One region of the Gordonia sihwensis genome, then DNA from elsewhere that is predicted to be linked to it. Evidence: predicted binding sites of a transcription regulator. Region 1 holds the regulator's gene; the other holds the start of a gene.
What was found. Region 1 encodes LexA, which represses DNA repair genes until DNA is damaged. Its sites were predicted from a motif close to CGAACANNTGTTCG; they were not measured.

Region 1 (7,836 bases):
GTTCCCAACGCCAGAGGTGGCCGGGCGGATTCTTCCCCACCTCCGACGGCAGCCACGCGATGAGACGTCCCTCGTCGAATTCGACGACGTGATTCGCGCGCACCGCACCGGGTTTGGTGAGCCGCATGGTGAAGACGTCGCCGACGCGGCGCACCCGCCGGCCTGGCTCGGCCGCGGTGAGGTTGTCGTTGCCGTCCCACTCGGGCTGACGGGCGGGGTCCGCGATGAGCTCGAAGATCCGGCTGCGCGGTGCGGCGACGATCCGCTCGGCGGAGACGACGCGTGCGGAGGACTCTGTTCCGGGTGTCATCACCGCATTGTGGCCCACCGTAGAATCGATGTCATCATGCCTTCCGCGATCCCGTCTCCGGACCTGTCCGCCCTGACGATCTCCTATCCGCCGGAACTCCCGGTCAGCGCCTGCCGCGACGAGATCGCCGAGGCGGTCTCCGCACACCAGGTGGTCGTGATCGCGGGCGAGACCGGTTCGGGCAAGACGACCCAGTTGCCGAAGATCTGCCTCGAACTCGGCCGCACCTCGATCGGTCATACGCAGCCTCGGCGGATCGCGGCGACGTCGGTGGCCCGGCGGATCGCCGACGAGTTGGGCACCGAGATCGGCGGGACCGTCGGGTATCAGGTGCGCTTCTCCGACAAGGTCGGCAAAGACACCCGCATCAAGGTGATGACCGACGGCATCCTGCTGCGCGAGATCGGCCGGGATCCGCGGCTGTCCGGTTACGACACGATCATCATCGACGAGGCGCACGAGCGCAGCCTCAACATCGACTTCCTGCTCGGCTATCTCAAGCAGTTGCTGCCGACCAGACCGGATCTCAAGCTCATCATCACCTCGGCGACCATCGAGCCCGACCGCTTCGCCCGGCATTTCGCCACCACCGCGGACACGGTGCCGATCTTGGAGGTCTCGGGGCGGACGTACCCGGTCGAGATCCGGTATCGGCCGCGCGAGAGCGACGACTCCGACCATGACGACCTCGATCAGATCGCGGCGATCGACGCGGCGGTCGGCGAGCTGTGGTCGCACGCCCCGGGCGACATCCTGGTGTTCCTGCCGACCGAGCGCGACATCCGGGACACGGCCGATGCCCTCCGCCGACGCAGCGAGGCCGAGATCGTTCCGCTGTTCGCCCGGCTGTCGGTCGGTGAGCAGCAACGGGTGTTCGCCCCGTCCAACGGTCGGCGGATCGTGCTGGCCACGAATGTCGCCGAGACGTCATTGACCGTTCCCGGCATCCGGTACGTGATCGATGCGGGTACGGCGCGCATCTCCCGCTATTCGACCCGCACCAAGGTGACTCGTCTTCCCGTGGAACGGGTCTCACAGGCCAGCGCCCGTCAGCGCGCGGGTCGCTGCGGCCGGGTGGCGCCGGGCATCTGCATCCGCCTGTACTCGGAGGACGATTTCGACGCTCGTCCGGAGTACACCGACCCGGAGATCCTGCGGAGCAATCTCGCCGCCGTCATCCTGTCGATGCTGTCGCTGCGGCTGGGCGACATCAACGATTTCCCGTTCGTGCAGGCGCCCGACCCGCGAGCGGTCCGCGACGGCATGGCACAGCTGTCCGAACTGGGAGCGGTCACCGGCACCGATTCCGCGTCCGCGCGGCTGACCAAGATCGGCAAGCAGCTCGCGCGGCTGCCCGTCGACCCGAGGTTGGGCCGGATGCTGGTTGCCGGACACGACAACGGCTGCCTCGATCACCTGCTCGTCATCACTGCGGCGCTGGCCCTGCCCGACGTTCGGGAGTTCCCCAGCGACAAGCGGGAGGCCGCCACCGCCGCCCATCGCCGGCACGCGGTGCCTGGGTCGGAGTTCCTCGGGCACCTCAAGCTCTGGGAGTATCTGACGGCCAGGCGCGCGGAACTCTCAAGCAGCCAGTTCCGCAAGATGTGCGAGCGAGAGTTCCTGCACTTCCTGCGGATCCGCGAATGGATCGATCTGAACCGGCAGCTGCGGCGCACCGTCAGCGACCTCAAGTGGCAGATCCCGGACACCGAGGTGGACCCGGCAGCCGTTCATCGCAGCGTGCTCTCCGGCCTGCTGACCAACATCGGTGCGCGGCAAGGCGACTCACGCGACTATCTGGGCACCCGAGGCACGAAGTTCGCGATCTTCCCCGGATCCTTCCTCGCGAACAAACCGCCCGCCTTCGTCGTGGCCGCCGAACTCGTCGAGACCTCGCGCCTGTTCGCACACACCGTGGCCTCGATCGATCCGGCCTGGGTCGAGGAGTTGGCCGGCGACCTGGTGACGCGCACCTACTCCGAGCCGCACTGGTCCACCCGCCGCGGCGCGGTGATGGCGTACGAGAAGGTCAGCCTGTACGGAGTTCCCCTGGTGGCACAGCGCCGCGTGAACTACGGGTCGATCGACCCGAAGACCTCGCGCGAGATCTTCATCCAGGAGGCACTGGTCGCCGGACGCTGGCGTAACCGTCATGCGTTCTTCGCCCACAACGCCGAGTTGCTCCGCGACGCGTCCGAGACCGAACATCGCGCGCGGCGTAGGGACCTGCGCATCTCCGACGACGAGCTCTTCGAGTTCTACGCGGCGCGCATACCGTCCACCGTGGTGTCGACACGGCATTTCGACTCGTGGTGGAAGAAGGCGGGCCGCACCGATCCGGCGCTGCTCAACCTCCGGCCCGAGGACTTGCTCGGAGACGACGTCCCCACGGCCGCCGACTATCCGGCCGCCTGGCAGCAGGGCGAGACCCGCCTGGAGCTCCGCTACCACTTCGAGCCCGGCGCACCCGATGACGGCGTGACCGCGATCATCCCCGAGCCGCTCCTGGCACATGTGCGAGACACCGGATTCGACTGGCTCGTACCCGGGATGCGCGCCGAACTCGCGACGCAGCTGATCAAGTCGTTGCCCAAGGGTCTGCGCAAGTCCATGTCCCCGGCGTCCCGGTACGCCGAACTCGCTCTCAGCCGACTCTCGGTGCGCAGCGAGCCACTGCTCACCGGCCTGGCTCGCGAGCTGTCGTCGATCAGCGGGGTCACCCTGGCTCCGCGCGATTTCAATCCGTCGGCACTCCCCCCGCATCTGCGGATGCACTTCGCAGTCACCGGCACAGACGGCGCGATCATCGCCCGCGGCGACCGGCTCGCCGCGCTTCGCACCGACCTGTCTGCCGACGCCGACCGCGACCGCCGTGCGCCCCTGCACCGCGAATGGACCGCCGACGGTCTGGGCACCCTCGCCGACTCCGAGACGGCGACCGTTGCGGGACAGACGATCACCCGCTATCCCACGCTCGCGACCGTGCCGGGACAGGGCGTACGCATCGCGAAGGCCGCCACCTCCACCGAGCGCGACGCCGGCATCGCCGCCGCCGCCGGAGAACTCCTGCGCCTCGCGATCGCGCCGCCCAGCCGCAAGCTGGCGTCGACTCTGCCGCCGCCGGCCAAGCTCGCGCTGAGCCAGAGCCCGTATCCGGACGTGGACGCGTTGCTGGCCGACTGCACGGCACGGGCGGTCACCGACACCCTGGCACGGGAGCCGGAGTTGGCCGCGCTGCGCAGTCCCGGTGACTTCGGCGCGCTCTCGGCGCGGCTGGGGCCGGTGATCCGGTCGCGCGCACCCGAGTACTTCGACGCCGCCGTCGCGGCGCTCGCCGAATACTCCCCGGTGCGCCGGGCCGTCGACGCCCGGTCCGGGACTCTCGCCGCCGACGACGTCTCCGATCAGGTCAACGATCTGATCTTCGACGGCTTCGTCGGCGCGACGGCATTGGAGCATCTGCGCTCGCTGCCGCGCTATCTCACCGCCGCACGGCTGCGCCTCGAGTCCCTCAACACCGCCGCCGGCCGGGACAACGAGGCGATGGGCGCCATCGACAGGGTGGTGGCAGTCTGGAATAGGCGCCTCGCCCAGCTTCCGGCCGCACGCCACGAGGCGCTGAACGAGTTGGTGCAGTGGCGCCTGGAGGAACTCCGCGTGAGCCTGTTCGCTCAGCAGCTCGGCACCAACGGTCCAGTCTCCGAGCAGCGGATAATCAAGGCGATCGACAAGTTCAGCTGACTGCTCGGGGCGGTGGCTGACTGCTCGGACCGGCGGCGCCGGTGCCGTGAGTGTCAGTGACGGTCGCGGCGCAGCGAATCGATCTCGCGCTGGAAGTCGTCGGCCGACTCGAACGACCGGTAGACCGAGGCGAACCGCAGATAGGCCACCTCGTCGAGGTCGCGCAGCGGACCGAGGATCGCGAGACCGACCTCATTGCTCGGTATCTCGGCCGAACCCGACGAGCGCACGGTGTCCTCCACCTGCACCGCTAGCTTCGCCAGTGCGTCCTCGTCCACCTGACGGCCCTGGCAGGCGCGGCGCACGCCCTGCATCACCTTCTCGCGACTGAAGGGCTCGGAGATGCCGTTGCGCTTCACCACGGACAGCACAGCCGTCTCGACCGTGCTGAACCGCCGCCCGCATTCATTGCACGACCTGCGGCGACGGATCACCTGGCCGTCGTCGGCGACTCGGGAGTCGACGACACGGGTGTCGTCGTTCTTGCAGAACGGGCAGCGCATGCCATGACAATACCCGCCCGCCTCAGCCGTACTGCGGGGCGATAAGCGCTTGTCCGACATGCAGTCCCGATGTCTCGAGGCCGTTCAGGTCGCGCAGCTGGGCGATGACGCCGGCGGACGGCAACTCCGGAGCGATCCGCTCAGCGAGCGCGGTGAGCGACTCCCCCGACCGGACGTACACCACGTGCGTCGCCGCCGGCGACTCCGGCGTCGCCGCATCCTGGTAGCCCGCTCCGACGAGGGCGAGCAGCCACACCATGCCGGCGAGGGTGCCGCCGACCACCGCGGCCCCGGCCCACCGGCGCCTGCGGTACACCGCGGGCGACAGCGCGGTCCGGCCGGCCGGCGGCGCATCGAACATCACTCGCCGGTCCGCGACCGGGCGACGCCGCTCGGGGCGGCCGGTCGGGAAGCACGTTCCGCTCGAGTCGCCTCGCCCCGCTCCGCGTACTCCCCGATCACGGACCAGCGAGCCACGGACCAGCGGGATGTCGCAGGTCATCGCCGACGCGGTGGAGTGCGCAGCAGTGGAGTGCGCAGCGGTGGAGTGCGCAGCGGTGGAGCGCACAGCGGTGGCGCGTCCGGTCGGGGCGGGTGCCGTCCTCGTGCTCATGACTCGTCTCCAATCGATCGCGTGTTCGAAGCACTCTTGTTCGATAGTTAACACGAGGGGTCCGACAAACGCCGACACGCGTCGAACAATTGTTTGAGTTTTGTGACCTACTCAACTAGCCTTTGGACCATCGATCGAACACAGCTGACGAAAGGCCCGACCGTGACCGACACGCCCGATCCGATGCTCTCCACCGCGACGCTCGAGGCCTCATTGACCCAGCGTCAGCGCGAGGTGCTCGAGGTCATCCGTCAGTCGGTCCGCGAGCGCGGCTACCCGCCGAGCATCCGTGAGATCGGCGAGGCCGTCGGACTCACCTCCACGTCGTCGGTGGCCCATCAGCTCCGCACGCTCGAGCGCCGCGGCCTTCTCAAGCGCGATCCGCACCGTCCGCGTGCGGTGAACGTTCGGGACGATCAGCGGACACCGCCCTCGGGCGGTGCCGAGGCCGACGGAGAGTCACTCCCCACGCCGACCTTCGTTCCGGTGCTCGGCCGGATCGCCGCCGGCGGACCGATTCTCGCCGAACAGGCCGTGGAGGAGGTCTTCCCGATGCCGCGCGAACTGGTCGGCGACGGTTCCCTGTTCATGCTTCGCGTGGTCGGCGAATCGATGATCGACGCGGCGATCTGCGACGGCGACTGGGTGGTCGTGCGCCAGCAGAACGTGGCGGAGAACGGTGACATCGTCGCCGCGATGATCGACGGCGAAGCCACCGTGAAGACCTTCAAGCGCACCGACGGTCACGTCTGGCTCATGCCGCACAACGAGCATTTCGAGCCCATCCCCGGCGACGACGCCGCCATCCTCGGCAAGGTCGTCACGGTGATGCGCCGTATCTGAGGCGCCCGGCCGGCCTCAGCGGGACATCACACCTCGCCGGCCAGAACCGCGCGAACCGCCTCGCGCGCCTGTGACGGACTCGTCGCGGCGATCGCGGCGGACGCCGCATCGCGGCACTGATCCATGGTGACGGTACCCAGCTTCAGTCCCACCGCGGCCGACGCCGCAGGCGCGGACGACAACGACGTCACACCCATCCCGACCAGCACACATGCCAGCAACGGATCGGCAGCCGCCTCGCCGCATACGCCCACGGGCTTGCCCTGGTCCCGACCGGCGTCCCCGACCCGCTGTATCAGCGCGAGTACCGCCGGCTGCCACGGGTCGGTGAGCGCCGCCAGCTCCGGCGACATCCGGTCCGCCGCCATCGTGTACTGGGTCAGGTCGTTGGTGCCGATCGAGACGAAGTCCACTTCGGCGAGGATCGCGTCGGCGAGGATCGCCGCCGACGGCACCTCGATCATCACCCCCGGCACCAGACCGCGTTCCCGAACCCGCGCGGCGAATTCGCGCGCCTCGTCGACCGTGGCGATCATCGGTGCCATCACCCACGGCGTCGCACGGCCGTCGTCGCGCGCCGCCTCCGCCAGCGCATCGAGCTGGTTGTTGCGGATGTCCGGATACGTCTGCACGATGCGGTTGCCGCGGACTCCCATCGCCGGATTCGGCTCGTCGGAGTGGGCGACGAACTTCAGTGGCTTGTCCGAGCCCGCGTCGAGGGTGCGGATCACCACCTTGCGCCCGGGAAAGGCGTCGATCACCTCCCGGTAGAGCTCTACCTGCTGGGCGACGGTGGGCTCGGCCGCGCGGTCCAGGAAGGCCAGTTCGGTTCGGAACAGTCCGACGCCCTCCACCGGCGCCTGCGCCGCCGACCGAGCGGACACGCCGTCGGCCACGTTGGCCAGGATCGCGACCGCGTGCCCGTCCGCCGTGCGGCCCGGCCCGCGCCAGGCCGCCGTCTCGGCCGCCCGCGTCGCCGCGGCCGTCACGGCGTCCGAGATGAGTCCGGCGTCCGGGGCGGCCCCCACCGTTCCCGCGTCCCCGTCCACGTAGCCCATGGCTCCGGAGGGGATCTCATCGAGTTCAGCGGCGGCGACCACGCACGGAATACCGAGTTGGCGAGCAATGATCGCCGTGTGGCTGCTGGGGCCGCCGAGCCGCATGCCCAGCCCGATGACGCGTGCCGGGTCCAGACCCGCGGTGTCGGCGGGCGCGAGGTCGTCGGCGAGCAGAATCGACGGTACGTCCGGCACGGGGATGCCCGGCTCCGAGAGCCCGAGGAGTTCGGCGACGACGCGGTCTCGGACGTCCAACAGATCGGTGACCCGTTCAGCCATGAGGCCGCCGAGCTTGGTGAACATCTCCACGAACTGCTCGGTGGCCGCGATCGCGGCGAGCGGCGCTCGAACGCCCTGCGCAATCGACTTGCCCGCGGCCGTCGCCCACCCGCGATCGCGCGCGAGACCGGCCGTGGCAGTCAGGACCTCGGCCGCGACGCCGGTGCTGTGGGAGGCCCGGTCGGCCAGCCGGTCGGCCACCACTCCGGCGGCGGCGGTGAAACGCTCCATCTCTGCGTCGCGGAGCTCCTCCGGAACGGGAGAGTCGTCGATGGCGTCGAAGCCGGGTCGCGGTGCGGGTCTGATGATCGGTCCGTACGCGAGGCCACCGACCACCGGAGTACCGGAGACGATGACGTCGGCGCGGAACGGGTTCTCGGCAGGCACGGGAGAAGTCACCTCGGTCATGTGAGAAAGATTACAGAAAGTCCTTGACGTGTCAACACGTACCCATGTAAACAAAGATGTGTAACCAACCAAATCAACACA
Region 2 (7,836 bases), 200 kb from region 1:
CCGCCGCAGCATCTGGTTGTAGCTCTCCAACTCGGCGTCGTCGTCCCGCTCCTCCTTGCGGTCGAACCTGCGGGCCGCGCGATCGTCCTGCCGGTGCCACTGGATCAGCAGTGCCAGCATCACCACCACCAGCGGGAACTCACCGGTCGCCCATGCGATGCCACCGCCCATCCGCTGATCGGCCGCCATGTCGAAATTCCACGGGTGCTGCAGCGAGCGGTAGTAGGTTTCAGCGATGATCGAGCCGGTCATCATCAGCGCGACGCCGAAGAAGGCGTGGAACGGCAGCGATCCCCACACGACGCCGAGCTTGGCCACCGGACTGATCTGCCGCGGTGCGGGATCGATCCCGATCACGAGCCAGTAGAACAGATACCCGCTGACCAGGAAGTGCAGATTCATCAGCAGGTGCGCGGAGTGGTTCTCGACCACCGCGTCGAACAGTCCGCCCAGATACAGCACGTAGAAGCTGCCGACGAAGAGTGTGACCACGATGAACGGATTGGTGATGAAGCGCGAGTACGGGCTGTGGATCGCGGTGAGGATCCATTCACGCGGCCCGGGCGGGTTGCCGCGTCCGGCGGGCGGGATCGCGCGCAGCGCCAACGTCACCGGGCCGCCGAGGACCAGCAGTACGGGGACCAGCATCGACAGCATCATGTGGCTCATCATGTGGATGCTGAACATCGCCGGCGCGTACCGGCCGAAACCCGATGAGGTCGCGATCAACAGCGCCGCGCAGCCGAGCAGCCACGACACCGTCCGGCCCACCGGCCACTTGTCTCCGCGTTTGTGCAGCCGGTACACGCCCCGCAGGTAGACGATGGCCGCGACGATCGCGAAGGTGCCGAAGATGAGGTCGAAGCGCCAGTCGACGAACAGTTTCGTGAAGGTCGGCGGACCGTCGAGGTCGTATCCGATCTTCAACTCCATCGGCGAGACGTTCGCCGTCCCCAACACCGGCGGCGGCGTGCGCGACAGCCCGGCGCCGAGGCCGAAGGCGACCGCGAACACCACCAGTTCGACGACGGCGAACCGCACGAACAGCGACTTGCGCGGCTCGTCGGTGGCTGCGAGTTCGTCGATCGTGACCTTGCGGTGCAGGCCGCCGAGTAGTCCGGCGAGGACCACCGCGACGAACTTTCCGACGGCCACCAGACCGTAGGTGGTCGTGAGCAGATCCCCCAGGGACATGCGGACCAGCGCGTTGATGATGCCGCTGAGCGCCACCACCAGCAGACACCAGAACGCCACCCGCGAGTAACGGGCCACGGCGAGCGTCCGCCACCGGCCGTCACCGAACGCATACGCCAGGACGGCCATCAGCCCACCCATCCATAGGGCGGCCGCCACGATGTGCAGGATCAAGCTGTTGGTCGCGAGATCGTGCGCACCGCCGGCCGACGAATGCCCCAGCAGCGCCGACGGCATGAGCGACAGCAGCGCCAGCGCCATCGCGAGGAACGTCCATCCCCAGCGCATCGCCACCCGCGCCACCACCGCCGCAAGCACGGCGAAGATCGCGGTCCACAGCCAGTAGCGGCCGTCGGCGACCACCCCGTAGGCGGTCATCAGGTTCTTCGGGACGAGGGTCTCGGAGAGCGGTGAGCCACTGACGTCGGAGATCGACAGCGGGATCATCGCCAAGGCGCACACCGCCCAGACAGTCATCGACGTGGCCGCCCAGCGCATGGCGCGGAAGCCGCCGACGTCGAGCGCCCCGTTGTCCTGCGAGGGCACGAAGAAGGCGGCGAACACCACGCAGCCGAGACCGATGGCGGCGCTGAGCTGGCCGATCACCGTCATCACCGGCATCCCGTAGGTGGTGAGCCACCCCGGATCGGGCACACCGGTCAGTTGCAACGCCGTCGCCGCCGACGCCGCGGTCACGATGACCGCGGCGATCGATCCGACGACTGCCAGCAGCGCGATGAGGACCGACCGCACCCCCGACGGGTCGGTCAGCCGATCGCGCACTGGTTGCTCCGCCGGCCCGGCGGACGTCACTGTCATGGTGTCCACTGTAGGACGGGATATAGTAGTCCTTCGCCGGCACCTGTCGAGGGCCGGCAAGCCTCCATAGCTCAGATGGATAGAGCAAGAGCCTTCTAATCTCTAGGTCGCAGGTTCGAGTCCTGCTGGGGGCGCTTTGACCTGCAGAGACGCTGGTTCGCCGCACGACGAGGTGGAGCCTCGTCCCGACGAGAGGGACGTGGCCGGAATCTCACCGGTGGCGACGGTGAGTCCGGGACCGACTCAGAAGGGCGGTTCGCCCGGACTGTCGAGGACAGGACTCTCACCGCAGCGGCGCTGCGACCGGAGCCGCATTCGGTACGCGTGTTTGGCCTGAGTACGGGTCCGTGACCGTCCCGGCTGCGTCGTCGTGTCGACGAATCCGGGCGCGACGGGTGCGCCGTGCAGGCACGGCACCGAACCGAGGTCGGGCAGGAGCCAGTGGTTCCTGGCGCGGGCCCGGACGGTGTAGCCCGACGGCGTGGTGGTCTCGGTCCAGATCACGCCATTCGCATCGACGACTTGATCATCCAGCCAGCCGTCGGCGTAGGTCTTGATCAGATGATGGAAACGACACTTCGGATTCAAGTTGCACGGGCAGGTCTGCCCGCCAGCTGCCGGCTGGGCATGGTTGTACTCGCAGACATGATCGAGATCGCACGCCCACGCTGACCGGTTGCAGCCGGGCACCGAGCAGGTGCCGTGCACGGCGCGGACGGCGGCGTCGCAGGCAGCGGTCGGGCGGTACGGGTTGCCTGCCTGCGCGGTCTGCTCGGCCAAGCCTGCGATGTCGAGCGGCCGCACCGTCGCATCCGCGCGAGCGGCGATCTCCCTCGCGTGATGTGCGTCGATCACGCCGAAACCGTCGAGATAGGCGGCCTTGTCCCCGCCGCCGGACAATGTGGACGCGTCGACGACGACGTGCACGACGATCTTGGCGAACTGCGCCCGGACCTCTTCCTCGGCCGCACGTGCCGGGCAGTCATCGCGGCCGCAGTCGCAGCCGAACCGGGTGCCGAGTACGGCGGCGACGACCACATCGGCGCGCCGCTGGCCGACGGTGCGGGAGTCCGCCTCGCACACCCGGGCGGCGCGCGCCCTGGTGGCCTTGTCCATCAGAGTCACGTCCTCCGCGCGGGTGGCGACGGTGAGGGCGGACTGGTCGACGTCGTGGGCGATGGTGACGCCGGGCGTGTTGGCGCGGCGTTTGTCGCGCACCCCGTCGGCGTCGTACTCGGCGACGAACCGGCGCGCGGTCTGCTCGGCCACACTCATCGACACAGCGCCGTGCCCGCGGAGGTCCTGAGCGATCTCGGCGTCGATGGCTGCCATCAGCGCGGCGTCGGTGACCGCGCCGCACTGCAGGACGATGGCGCCGAATGCACGTGCGCTGATGACTCCGTCGCGGAGCAGGCGTGCGGTCTGCGGCAGACGTTCGGAGGCTTCGACGGCGAGGGTGACCTGTCGGATACCGGTGTCCTTCGAGACCGCCTGCACGATAGCGGCCTCAGCGCCCACGATGGCGGTGGCATCGGCCAGCAGTCGTGCGGACTCGACGTCACCGGCCGAGCCCGCGGCACGACGCCGCTGCATCGCATACAGGTGCCCGAGCCGCAACCACGCAAGGTGGGACTCCTGACGGGCGATCTCCGCGACCGCGGTGATGTCGGCGAGATCCTGTGCGGCAGCGTCAGACGTGTCGACGCCACCCACCCCCGCAGCGTCGATGCTCGGGTTCGTCATGTCCGCCTCCCCTGCAACACATATCGAACGTATGTACCCATATTATGTGATTGAATCTCATATGGCAATAGTGTAATTCGATATTCTTAGACTCTCGTCGACGCTCGCCCCTCCGCTCGAGAACAGTCACTCACACCCGAGATTCACGCGCATTTCCGACGAATCCGGTGCCACCGCGAAATTCGGTGACTTCCTTTCGTTTGCGACAGCATTCAGCTGTTCTCACAACGACGACTTCGGCGTAGCGTCGTATTCGTCGTCAGATGCATGCAGTCAAAGGAGATACCGACATGAACAATCGAATCGTTCGGACGGCGACGGTGGCCGGAATCGGCGCCCTCTCCCTGCTCGGCGCCGCCGCGGCGCCCGGCATGGCCGCTGCCGCACCGCACATGACCGATCCGGCGAAACTCGCGATCGACGGCGACTTGATGATCGCCCCCGGCGTCCACCTGCTGAACATCGAGGCGCAAGGTGCACGCGACATGGACGGCAAGACCCACGGGACCTACGTCGCGACGATCATGGACGGTATGCACAAGACTCCGTTCCAGGTGAAGGGCCCGGTGACGTGCATCTGGACACACGGCGACACCGCCTCGCTCGTCTACCCGATCACCGAGACCTCCCCCAACATCGTCCCCGCCCAGCTCAGCGGCGCGTACGCGGTGAAGATCTCCGTCCGCAAGGGCAGCGGGATGATGAACGAAGTCGGGGTGATGGGTCCGATGGCGACCTCGTCGTTCCACGGTTGCGCGCCGGGCGCGACTCCGAACATGTTCCACGGCGACGTCATGATCGGGTGAGGCGGAGTTCAGGCGGCCGTCGAGTCATCGAGCAGAACGCACTGGCGCCAATTGCCTCGTGAATGCGTCACGGCCCGCGATATCGCACAAATGGCGCAGGAGGATGCGATCCGGAAGAATTCGACTTACCCGAATGACGCGGCCCCAGAACAGGGTTTGCGGCGCATTCACAATGCGGCCGATCATCTGTGATTCACGGACCACCCGCCGCACTCGGCGACGCCTCACGTCATGGAAGAGCTGCAGTGCATCCTCCGGACCCGCACTCGTGCGGAGAGCGGCCGCCAGTACGACGGAGTCTTCGATCGCCTGACATCCGCCCTGCCCCAGATGCGGACGCATCGGGTGAGCAGCGTCGCCGATGATCACCGCACGACCGTCGTGCCACCGGCGTGCGACGGGCCGGTCGTACAGGTCGTGTCGCATCAGCGCCGAAGACGGCGTCGCTGCGATCACCGCGTCGACCGGCTCCGGCCAGCCTCTGCCGACGCGAGCGACCTCGGCGCGCTCGTCGTCGAAGACCGCGGCCTCCGGGGCCTGTGCCGTGGCGAACCAGTACGTCCGCCCGGCCGGAAGCGGCACCGCGCCGAACTGCGACCGCGGGCCGATCATCTCGCCTGCGAGATCGGGGTCGATCGAGATGTCGGCCACGCCACGCCACGCGGTGTACCCGGCGTACCTGCTCGACAGACGGTCGTTGAAACCGCGGGCGATACGGGAATGCGTTCCGTCCGCGCCGACGACGAGATCGGCTCGCATCTGAGCACCGCCGGCCAGGGTCACGACTGCCTCGCGGCCCACGGTGCGCACGGTCTGCACGGCGACACCGGTGCGCACCGAGTCGGTGGGCAGCGCACTGGCGAGCACCTCGTGCAGCGTTCCCCGCAGAATGACGGCGAGTTCCTCGCCGGCCGCCGCGGCGAGCGCGCCCGGCGGAGGCTTCCGGATCCACGTTCCGTCTCGCCACCTCAGTGCTCCGCCGCCCACGCGTGCCGACTGCGACCGGACCGCGTCGCCGAGGCCGATCCAGTCCAGTGCTGCCAGCGCGTTCGGCCAGAGACTGATGCCCGCGCCGCCGGTCGACTGCCGTCGAGATTCGAGAACGACCACGTCATGGCCGTCGCGGACCAGGGCCGCGGCAGCGGTCAACCCGGCGATGCCCGCACCCACGACGACCACCCGCACGGCGACTACGCCCCGGTAAACCGTCCGGGCCGCTTCTCGAGGAACGCGGCGACGGCCTCCCGATGGTCCTCGGTGTGGTGCGCCACCGCCTGCATGGTCGCCGAGAGCTCGAGCAGCTGGTCGAGGGTCTGCTGCGAGGACTCCCGCAGGAGCTTCTTGGTCATGCGCACCGCCACCGGTGGGTTCGCGGCGATCCGCGACGCGATCTCACGAGCGGTCGGCAACAGATCGGCCGGTTCGACGACGCGCGAGACGATGCCCCACTTGAGCGCCGTCGCGGCGTCGACGCGATCGCCGGTCAGTGCCATTTCTGCGGCCCGCGCCGGCCCGATCGCCCGGGGCAGCAGCCACGCGCCGCCGTCGCCGGGGATCAGCCCGAGCTTCACGAAGCTCTCGGCGAAGAAGGCCGTGTTCGAGGCGATCCGGATGTCGCACATCAGCGCCAGATCGCACCCGGCGCCCACCGCGGGGCCGTTGACGGCCGCGATCACCGGCACCTCGAGCGCGTACATCGCGCGCGGTATCCGCTGGATGCCCTCGCGATAACCGACGCGCTGCTGGTGCGGAGCCCCGCCGAACAGACCCGCCGCGGCCGCCATGTCTTTGACGTTGCCGCCGGCCGAGAAGGCCGAACCGGCGCCGGTGAGGATCACCGCCCGGACCGACTGGTCCCGGTTCACCGCCGTCGCGGCGTCGACGAGTGCGTCGATGGCATCGTCCTCGGAGATGGCATTGCGAGTCTCGGGTCGATTGACGGTCCAGGTCACGACGTCGCCGTCGCGCTCGACCAGCAGCACGTCGCCGCTCACAGAAGTTCCAGAATCGTTGCGTTCGCCATACCTCCAGCTTCGCACATGGTCTGCAGACCGTACTGGATCCCGTTGTCGCGCATGTGGTGGACGAGCCGGGTCATCAGGATCGCGCCCGACCCGCCGAGCGGGTGGCCCACCGAGATGGCACCGCCGACTGGATTGAGGACGTCGTCGGAGGCACCGATCTCGGCCTGCCAGGCCATCGGGACCGGCGCGAAGGCCTCGTTCACCTCATAGGCGCCGATGTCGGACACCGCCAGTCCCGAGCGGTCCAGCGCCTTGGCGGTGGCGGCGATCGGTCCGGTGAGCATGATGACCGGGTCGTCGCCGGCGAGGGTCGCGGTGTGCACCCGCGCCATCGGTCGCCAGCCGTTGGCCGCGGCGATCTCGCTGGTCGTCACCAGCAGGGCGCCGGCACCGTCGGAGATCTGCGAGGCGTTGCCCGCGGTGATGACGCCTTCGGGGTCGAACGGGGTCTTGAGCCCGCCGAGCTTCTCCGCCGTGGTGCCGCGGCGCAACCCCTCGTCGACGGCGAGGCCGCCCGGGATCGGAGCGATCTGCGCATCGAAGGCGCCTGCGTCCTGCGCGGCGGCGGTGCGCTCGTGCGAGCGGGCCGAGTACTCGTCGAGCTGCTGCCTGCTGAAGTTCCAGCGCTTGGCCATCATCTCGGCGCCGAGGCCCTGGTTGAAGCCATCCACGCCGTATCGGTCGAGCACGGACGCCGGATAGGGAGCACCGTCACCGCGTGCGGCACCCATCGGTACGCGCGACATGGACTCCACGCCACCGGCGACGGCGATGTCGTACTGTCCGGCGATCACGCCGGCGGCGGCGAAATGCACCGACTGCTGACTCGAGCCGCACCGACGGTCGACGACGGTCGCCGGAACGGACTCGGGCCAGCCCGCGGCCAGCACGCCGACCCGACCGATGCTGCCCGCCTGGTCGCCGACCTGGCTGACGCACCCCCAGATCACGTCGTCCACGCCGGCGGGATCGAAACCCACGCGGTCGGCCAGCGCCGACAGCACGTGCGCGCTCAGGTCGCCGGGATGGATCTCGGACAGGCCGCCGTTCCGCTTACCGATCGGAGTACGGACGGCATCGACAATCACTGCATCTCGCATGCCGTCCTTCATACCCTAACAAGCGCTCGGTTGGGAAGGAGGTGTCCCGATAGTTGACCTGGCTGTAACGCCGCTCTGCACGCGCCGAAACAGTTCCACGGAACCGTGACTGGCATGTCCCTGGAACCGCTGGCTCCCACTGCCGTCGAC

Region 2: the regulator LexA is predicted to act here: its motif matches at 3,781-3,794, upstream of P5P27_RS07155 (HNH endonuclease signature motif containing protein).

What each region holds. Positions count from the first base shown of each region.
Region 1 is NZ_CP121248.1:1,677,556-1,685,391, reverse strand. It holds gene P5P27_RS08140 (SRPBCC family protein) at 1-310, opposite strand, end outside; gene hrpA (ATP-dependent RNA helicase HrpA) at 347-4,051, shown strand; gene nrdR (transcriptional regulator NrdR) at 4,105-4,554, opposite strand; gene P5P27_RS08125 (LysM peptidoglycan-binding domain-containing protein) at 4,577-5,167, opposite strand; gene lexA (transcriptional repressor LexA) at 5,351-6,010, shown strand; gene P5P27_RS08115 (putative PEP-binding protein) at 6,037-7,755, opposite strand.
Region 2 is NZ_CP121248.1:1,476,685-1,484,520, reverse strand. It holds gene P5P27_RS07165 (bifunctional copper resistance protein CopD/cytochrome c oxidase assembly protein) at 1-2,013, opposite strand, end outside; tRNA gene P5P27_RS07160 (tRNA-Arg) at 2,074-2,147, shown strand; gene P5P27_RS07155 (HNH endonuclease signature motif containing protein) at 2,257-3,756, opposite strand; gene P5P27_RS07150 (hypothetical protein) at 4,047-4,562, shown strand; gene P5P27_RS07145 (FAD-dependent monooxygenase) at 4,587-5,732, opposite strand; gene P5P27_RS07140 (crotonase/enoyl-CoA hydratase family protein) at 5,753-6,556, opposite strand; gene P5P27_RS07135 (thiolase family protein) at 6,553-7,686, opposite strand; gene P5P27_RS07130 (bifunctional nitrate reductase/sulfite reductase flavoprotein subunit alpha) at 7,801-7,836, shown strand, end outside.